Regions from separate parts of the Arthrobacter sp. P1_H7 genome, predicted to be linked through region 1. Evidence: riboswitches for the same ligand, from Rfam matches in the RefSeq annotation. Region 1 holds a riboswitch; the other holds the start of a gene.
The links. Region 1 has a riboswitch for thiamine pyrophosphate ahead of AC1DXI_RS11920 (ECF transporter S component). Riboswitches for the same ligand answer to the same signal wherever they lie in the genome.

Region 2: another riboswitch for thiamine pyrophosphate. It lies ahead of AC1DXI_RS07625 (bifunctional hydroxymethylpyrimidine kinase/phosphomethylpyrimidine kinase); the one in region 1 lies ahead of AC1DXI_RS11920 (ECF transporter S component).

The regions. Positions count from the first base shown of each region.
Region 1 covers NZ_JBFUCO010000010.1:216,698-220,365, forward strand. The annotation lists gene AC1DXI_RS11915 (ABC transporter ATP-binding protein) at 1-1,633, opposite strand, end outside; gene AC1DXI_RS11920 (ECF transporter S component) at 1,662-2,309, opposite strand; TPP riboswitch at 2,376-2,519, opposite strand; gene AC1DXI_RS11925 (heme-degrading domain-containing protein) at 2,707-3,252, shown strand; gene AC1DXI_RS11930 (DUF4235 domain-containing protein) at 3,293-3,556, shown strand; gene mnhG (monovalent cation/H(+) antiporter subunit G) at 3,625-3,668, opposite strand, start outside.
Region 2 covers NZ_JBFUCO010000005.1:260,402-264,069, reverse strand. The annotation lists gene rplU (50S ribosomal protein L21) at 1-150, opposite strand, end outside; gene AC1DXI_RS07625 (bifunctional hydroxymethylpyrimidine kinase/phosphomethylpyrimidine kinase) at 553-2,220, opposite strand; TPP riboswitch at 2,203-2,300, opposite strand; gene AC1DXI_RS07620 (Rne/Rng family ribonuclease) at 2,449-3,668, opposite strand, start outside.

The DNA.
Region 1 (3,668 bases):
CCGGCAGCTGAAGATCCGGGCCGGGAGCATCCGCGGCGGCGGTTTCCCGTGGCCGGAGGCGGAGTTCCGTGCCACCGAGGACGGCGCTGAATTCGGCGTCGTGCGTCACGGACACGACGGCGGTGCCAGCGTCGAGGAGCTCGGACAGGAACGAGGCGAGTTCGGCCCAGGTATTGGCATCCTGGCCGAAGGTGGGCTCGTCCAGGACCAGCACCTGGGGGTGCGCCGCCAGCACGGTGGCTACCGAAAGGCGCCGCTTCTCGCCGCCGGAGAGCGTGTAGGGGTTGGCGTCCACAAGCTCCGTCAGCCGCAGCCGCTCCAGCAGTTCGTCCACGCGGTCTTCGCCGTAGCCGAGGTGACGCGGGCCGAACATGAGCTCGTCGAGGACCTTGCCGGTGACGAACTGGTGCTCGGGTTCCTGGAAGACGGTTCCTATCCTGGCGATCAGCTGCTGGGCCTTCCACCGGTAGGGATCGGGTCCGGCGTCGTCGCGTAAGCGACCAGTGGCGCGACCACTGGAGTGACCAGTGGCGGGACTGCTCAGCTCCGCCGCGGCCGCGACCGTTCCCGCAACGGGCCGCAGGAGCCCGGCCAGCGTCAGCGCCAGGGTGGACTTCCCCGTGCCGTTCGCTCCGGTGATGGTCAGGGCCTCGCCGGCGCGGACCTGGACCGAGACCCCGGACTGGACCGGGCGCGGCGCGATGGTGCGGAACCCGTCGCGCAGCCCGGCCCGCCGCGGCCGCTCGCGGGACACTGCGAGCCCTTCGGCCGCGAGCAGAACGTGTCCCGCGCCCCGCGCCGGCAGCCGCATCCGCGTCGCCGGGACGTGGCCCGGCACCCAGACGCCCGCACCGATGAGCATGTCCCGCGCCTCGGCCAGGACCCGGTCCGGGGGCCCGTCGATTAAGACCGCGGAGTCCGTGGCGGACCCTGGCTGCAGCACCACGATCCTGTCCACAAGGTCTTTCCAGACCCCCACCCGGTGCTCCACGACCACCAGCGTGGCGCCCGTCTTGTCCAGACAACGGCCGACGGCGTCGCGGACCTCCAGGACGCCCGCGGGGTCGAGGTTGGCGGTCGGCTCGTCCAGCAGCAGCAGCCCTGGCCGCATCGCGAGGATCCCGGCCAGCGCCAGCCGTTGCTTTTGTCCACCGGAGAGGGCCGACGTCGGATGGTCCAGCGGCAGCCGGCCCAGCCCGACGTCGTCGAGGGCCTCGCGCACGCGCGGCCAGATCTCCGCTGCCGGGACGGCCAGGTTCTCCGCCCCGAAGGCGACGTCGTCGCCGAGACGGGACAGCACCACCTGTGTTTCCGGGTCCTGCTGCACCAGCCCGGCGCGGCCGCGCTGCGCCCGTGGCGCGGCGCCGTCGATCAGCAGGCTGCCGGTCTCGTCTGTGTTCTCGGCTTCGCCGGAGTCGCCGGAGTCGCCGGCCGCGCCGTCGCCCAGCACGCCGGCCAGGGCGTGGAGCAACGTCGACTTGCCGGCGCCGGAGGGCCCCAGCAGGAGCACGCGCTCCCCCGGCCGGATGCCCAGGTCAAGGCCGCTGACCGCGGGCCGGGTCCGTCCGGCGTGCCGCCAGCCCCAGCCGCGGGCCGTGACAGCGGCCGGCCGGACGCCCGGTGAAGATCTCATGGTTCTCTGCAGGATTCCGCGACGGGGCTCAGGAGAAGACGGGCTCCGTGGCGGCCTTGCGGGAGGCAAAGGAGCCCAGCACTCCGGTCTTCGCCAGGCCGCGGGTGGCGAGCCAGGCCAGTCCGCCGGCAATCACTGCGCCGGAGATCGTGGTGAAGACGATGTAGGCGAGCTTGTCGCCGGCTTCGTAGGCGATGTTCCAGCCCCACGGCAGGAAGGAATCGTTCAGGCCGCAGAAGAGGCCCGCGCCGGCGCCGGCCAGCACGGAGACGGGCAGGTTGAACTTCTTGTAGAGGAAGGCCGCGAAGACCAGTTCGGCGCCGAGGCCCTGCAGGATGCCGGAAATCAGCACCGTGGTGCCGTACTGCGAGCCCATGATGAGTTCGCCCGTGGCCGCGACGGTCTCGCAGAAGAGCGCGGCGCCCGGCTTGCGGATGATGAGCATCCCCAGCACCGCCGGGATCATCCACCCGCCGGCGTAGAGTCCGCTCAGCGGCGGGTAGACCGCGTTGACCGGAGTCGAGATCAGGTTCGCGCCCTGGGACCAGGCCCAGAAAATGACGCCGCCGGCTACGGCGATCAACGCGGCCACCACAATGTCCACCACGCGCCAGCTGAAGTTGCGCCGGGCGGATGAACGGCTGGCGGAACCATGCTGTGCTGAAATATCTGTCATGTCGTCCTCCTGAGGAACAGGAGGGGAGGGTGCTCCGGCCGGACTCGGCTTCCGCCGCCCTCCGCGCACCCTGAGAACTCGACTCCCTTGCGCCGGTACTAACCGGATCAGGTTCGAGGGTCTGCGGCTGTCCGCACTCTCAGCGCCCACCAAAGGTTTCCCCGGATTTTGCCGGCGATGCCCGACGGCGGCGCTCCCCTGTCGTAATTGTTTTCGCCCTTGTGGGCTGGCTCAGTTTACACCCGGACGGCCGGGTTTTCAGTGGGGTGCCGTCACAATCGTGGACCGGACTGCGGCGGTCCCGGCGGCCGGGAAAACCATCTTGGTAGAGTCGTCGTGTCGGACACCCGGACCCGCCAGCGGGCGGCCTCATCACCCACCGGAAAGCTGGAATATTTTGTCGCACTCACCGGCCACACAAGGTCCCTCCGGGGAATACGATCCCGATTCGAGGGAGCCGCAGCCGCAGGGTTCCCTGGCGGCGCTCATCGGCCGCGTGCTGGCCGAGATGGAGGCGCTCCAGTTCGCGTCGTTCAGCAAGGATGACGCCCTGGACCTCGGGCTCCTCCTTGTCGAGCTGGGCAGGCAACGCTCGCTGCCCATCGCCGTCGACATCACCAAAGGCGAGCAGGTGCTCTTTCACGCCGCGCTGGACGGCGCCACACCGGACAACGAACGCTGGATCAACGCCAAGAAGCGCACCGCCATGCGGTACGAGGTCCCGTCCCTGCTGGTGGGCCTCCGGGCCCGCGCTGCAGGCGGAAGGATCGAGGACAACGCCTGGTGGGACCAGTCGGAGTTCGCCGCCCACGGCGGGGCGTTCCCCGTCTACGTGCGCGGCACGGGTGCCGTTGCCGTTGTCACCGTCTCCGGCCTGCCCCAGAAGACGGATCACGAACTGGTGGTCGAGGCCCTGCGGATGGTCCTCACCCCGGAACGCTAGGCTAGGGGAAAAACCGTTCCCGTCCCAAGGAGACCGAAGAATGAACATCCTCATCAAGCTGCTCGGCACCGGCGTCAGCCTCCTCGCCGGCTTTGCCGGCACCAAGCTCGTGGACACCATCTGGGAGAAGTCGACGGGCAACAAGCCGCCCAAGGGCCAGGAGGACGACGTCCCCACCACCCTGCGCTCGGCCCTGACCTTCGCGCTGATCTCCGCATCGGTCAGCGCCATCATCCAGGTGCTCGCCAACCGCGGCACCCAGCGCGCGATCACCCGCTTCGCGAAGACCCAGGACATCGTCTGACCGGACCCGACTAGCCGCTGTCCCGGCCGCTGCGGTCGAAGCGCTGGCCACGGCGCCGGCCAACGGGTTCAGCGGCCGGCTTCGTCGTCGTCCGCTCCGTGCGTGGCCGCCT
Region 2 (3,668 bases), on a different contig from region 1:
AGCAGACGTGACTTTGTCACCGTCCACCAGGAGCAGTGCGGGCAACTCAAAGGTGCTGCCGGCTCCACCGGGGACGCGGTTCAGGGTAACGAAGTCTCCAACGGAAACCTTCTCTTGGCGGCCGCCTGCGCGGACAATCGCGTACACCACTGGGGAACTCACTTCTCTCGACGTTTATTACTAGATTTGCGTGCGGAACCAGGGGCCAAATTGTTTGGACCGGCTCACGCTGTGCCTCAACGCCGGTGGATTCCCCGGGGGAACCCATGAGCTATCCCCGGAACAAATCCATTTGGAATTCCAAGCGGACTGTTCTCAGGGTCATAACCCAAGTGTTGGCGTAAGCACCGAAGATCTAGAATACGCTAATTTTGCCTTCGGCCGCAAATGAGGCTGGTTCCGGCGGGTAGTCCGTGATAGGCGCCACAACCTCCTGATGCAAAGACCCTGCCAATGTTCTTGGCCGGGATCTTGACCATCCTGAGCTGTGTTGCCGCAACGACTTCCGGAACCGTGCCCCACCATCGTACCGGTAGTCCGGGCCAGCTCGTGTCAGGCGTACAGCCGCGGCGCGTCGAAGAAGTCCACTTCGTAGCGCGATGACTGCCGGAAAGCCAGCGCCATGGCCACCCGCTCGCTCTCCGATGCCCGCCTGGCCGCCGTGTCCGTGTAAGCGATGGCCTGCCGGGTCGCGGCGGCGAAGTCCTCATCGGCGTACGTCTTCAGCCAGTCGGCGTAGGGGTGCTCCCCGGGGGCGCCGCCGGCCAGGAATTCCCGGTGCAGCGTGGAACCGACCTCGGCGTAGAGCCAGAAGCACGGCAGTGCCGCCGCCACGAGGACCCCGTAGCTGCCGGACACCGAGGCGGCCAGCAGGTGGTCCACATACGATTTCGTGACCGGGCCCAGGGTGGAGTCCGTGGGGCGGGTGCTGAGCCAGGAACGGTGCAGCTCGGATTCGACTTCCAGGCAGGTCTGCGCCGAGCGGGCCCAGAACAGCTGCTCGGCCTCGGTGGGGGCAATCGCGGCGGCCCGGGCCAGGACCCGGGAGTAGCCGTTGAGGTAGATGGCGTCCTGGGCGAGGTAGTACGCGAACTCGTGCTCGGGCAAGGACCCGTCGGCCAGTCCGCGGACGAAGTCCAGGGCGTAGATGGCTTCAAGATCGCCCGCGGCTCCTGCGCGCAGGGCTGCGGCGAACTCCCCCGCTGCCGGAACGTGTCCGGCCGGGCGGCACTGCCCGTCGCGGAGTTGCTGCCCGTCCTGGAGTTGCTGCAGGTGGTGGAAGTGGTGGACCGGGCCGTTGCCGGTGCCGACGTCCAGGACCGAGGCTTCGCGGAGCGCGCCCAGCAGCCACGGCTTGACTTCCCGCAGCGCCGCTTCCCAGTCCCCCACCCGGGCCTGCACGGTGGCCATGGCCGAGGACAGGGAGCAGCCGGTGCCGTGGCTGTTGCGCGTCGCGATCCGCTCCCCCGGCACCACCACCGTTTCCTGGCCGAGCACGCCGCCGGTGTTGACCAGCGCATCCGGGCAGCCGTCCGCGGCGTCGTTGCCTGCGGCGGCGGCGTCGGAGTCCCCGGGCTCGCCGCCCTGGAGGTGGCCGCCCTTAACCAGGACGGTGGTGCCGGTCAGGGCGGCCAGCCGCTTGCCCTGCGCCAGGGCCTCGGCCCAGTCGGCCGCGACGGGTTCCTTGAGCAGGATGGCGAGTTCAGCGAGGTTGGGCGTGATGAGGTCCGCCAGCGGCAGGAGGGACTTCAGGGCGGCCTCGGCCGATTCCTGCAGGAGCCGGTCACCGCTGGTGGCGACCATCACCGGGTCCAGGACGACGACGGCGGGGCGCACCTTTTCCAGCCAGCTGCGGACGGCGTCGATCACGGCCGCGTCACCGAGCATGCCGATCTTGACCGCGTCGATGCCGATGTCGTCGCTGATGGCGTCCAGCTGCGCCGTGAGGAACGCTGCCGGGGGGACGTGGACGGCGCGCACGCCCTGGGTGTTCTGCGCTGTCAGGGCGGTGATGGCGGCCATGCCGTAGCCGCCGTTCGCCGCGATGCTCTTCAGGTCGGCCTGGATTCCGGCCCCGCCGGAGGGATCGGAGCCGGCGATGGCCAGCACGCGGGGAATGCGCGGCGGCGCCGGCAGAGGCTCGCTGTGCAGAAAATTGGCCGGCAGAAACTCGCCGGGCAGGAACTCGGACGGATTCGATCTCGCGGACAAGGCAGACATCCCTTCGCCGGTGCTAACCGGACAGGTTCAACGGGTCTGGATCTCAGCCGGCCCGATGCCCGGCACCCCGTGTCAGTGTTCCAGCCTAGCCGCTGCCACCCTGTGGCCCCGTTAACGCACGGGCGGGCCCGGGCCTGGGCGGACGTTTGTTACGCCCGCTTGGACCCGGACCCGCAGCCCGACCAGTCGAAAGGGTGACCGGTCGGGGACGTGGTCAGTCGCGGAGGACTACAGCTCCGACGCCGGCACGCCGACGCCGAGGATGATCGGCTCGTTGCCGGCCGGGACGGACGCAGGCCTGGCCGCAGCGGGAGCCTTGGCCTCGTGAACCGATCCGGCCGCGGCCGGCCGGGTTGCCTCGCGGTGTTCCACGGAGGTTTCGTTGGCCGCGCCCTGGGCGCGGCTTGCACTCCGGTTGCGGCGCCCGCGGCGGCCGCGCGTGGTGTCGGCTGTGCGTGACGCCGGCGCCTCCGCAACGCGCACGGCCGACGGCGCCTCGGGCGCCGTGGCTTCCGGGGCGGCAACAGCCGCTGCCTGGCCGGCCGTCAAGTCCTCGGCCTGCTTGCCGGCCTCGGCCTCGCCCAGGTTGGCGAAGGCCTCGGTCAGCAGGTCCAGGGTCAGGGCAGGTGACGGCGCGTCCTCGGCGTGCTCGACGAAGGGCAGGGCCACCTGCTCGCCGCCAAACGTCAGCACCGTTGCGGGGCGGCCGGCTGCCTCGTCGGCGGCTGCGAGCTGCGTGACGGCGTCGACGGCGGCCTGGCGGGCCCCGGCGTCGCTGGCTGCGGCTGCCTCCCCGTCGTGCAGGTGCGCGGCGTGCGCCGCGGCAGCGATGTTGGCCAGCGCGGCACGGGTGGCTTCGGCCTTGGCGTGGCGTTCGGCCTCGGTGGGCTCGGCGTGGGCGGGTGCGGGTGCGGCCGGCGCGGTCTCCGCGCCCTGGCCTCCCCTGCCGCGGCGACGGCTCTTGCGTTCCGTGCGGGCAGCAGGCTGCGCCTCGGTGCGCGGCACGTAGTGCTCCGCGGCGACCGTGTTGGCGCGGCGGTGTTCCACCGGCTCGTCGTGGGTGACGATGCCGCGGCCCGCACACGTTTCGCACTGCTCGCCGAAGACTTCCAGCAGCCCGGTGCCCATCCGCTTGCGGGTCATCTGCACGAGGCCCAGCGAGGTCACCTCGGCCACCTGGTGCTTGGTCCGGTCCCGGCCCAGGCACTCCACCATGCGGCGCAGCACGAGGTCGCGGTTGGATTCGAGCACCATGTCGATGAAGTCGATCACGATGATGCCGCCGATATCGCGCAGGCGCAGCTGCCGGACGACTTCTTCGGCCGCTTCCAGGTTGTTTTTGGTGACGGTTTCCTCGAGGTTGCCGCCGGAGCCGGTGAACTTGCCGGTGTTGACGTCCACCACGGTCATGGCTTCGGTGCGGTCGATCACGAGCGAACCGCCAGAGG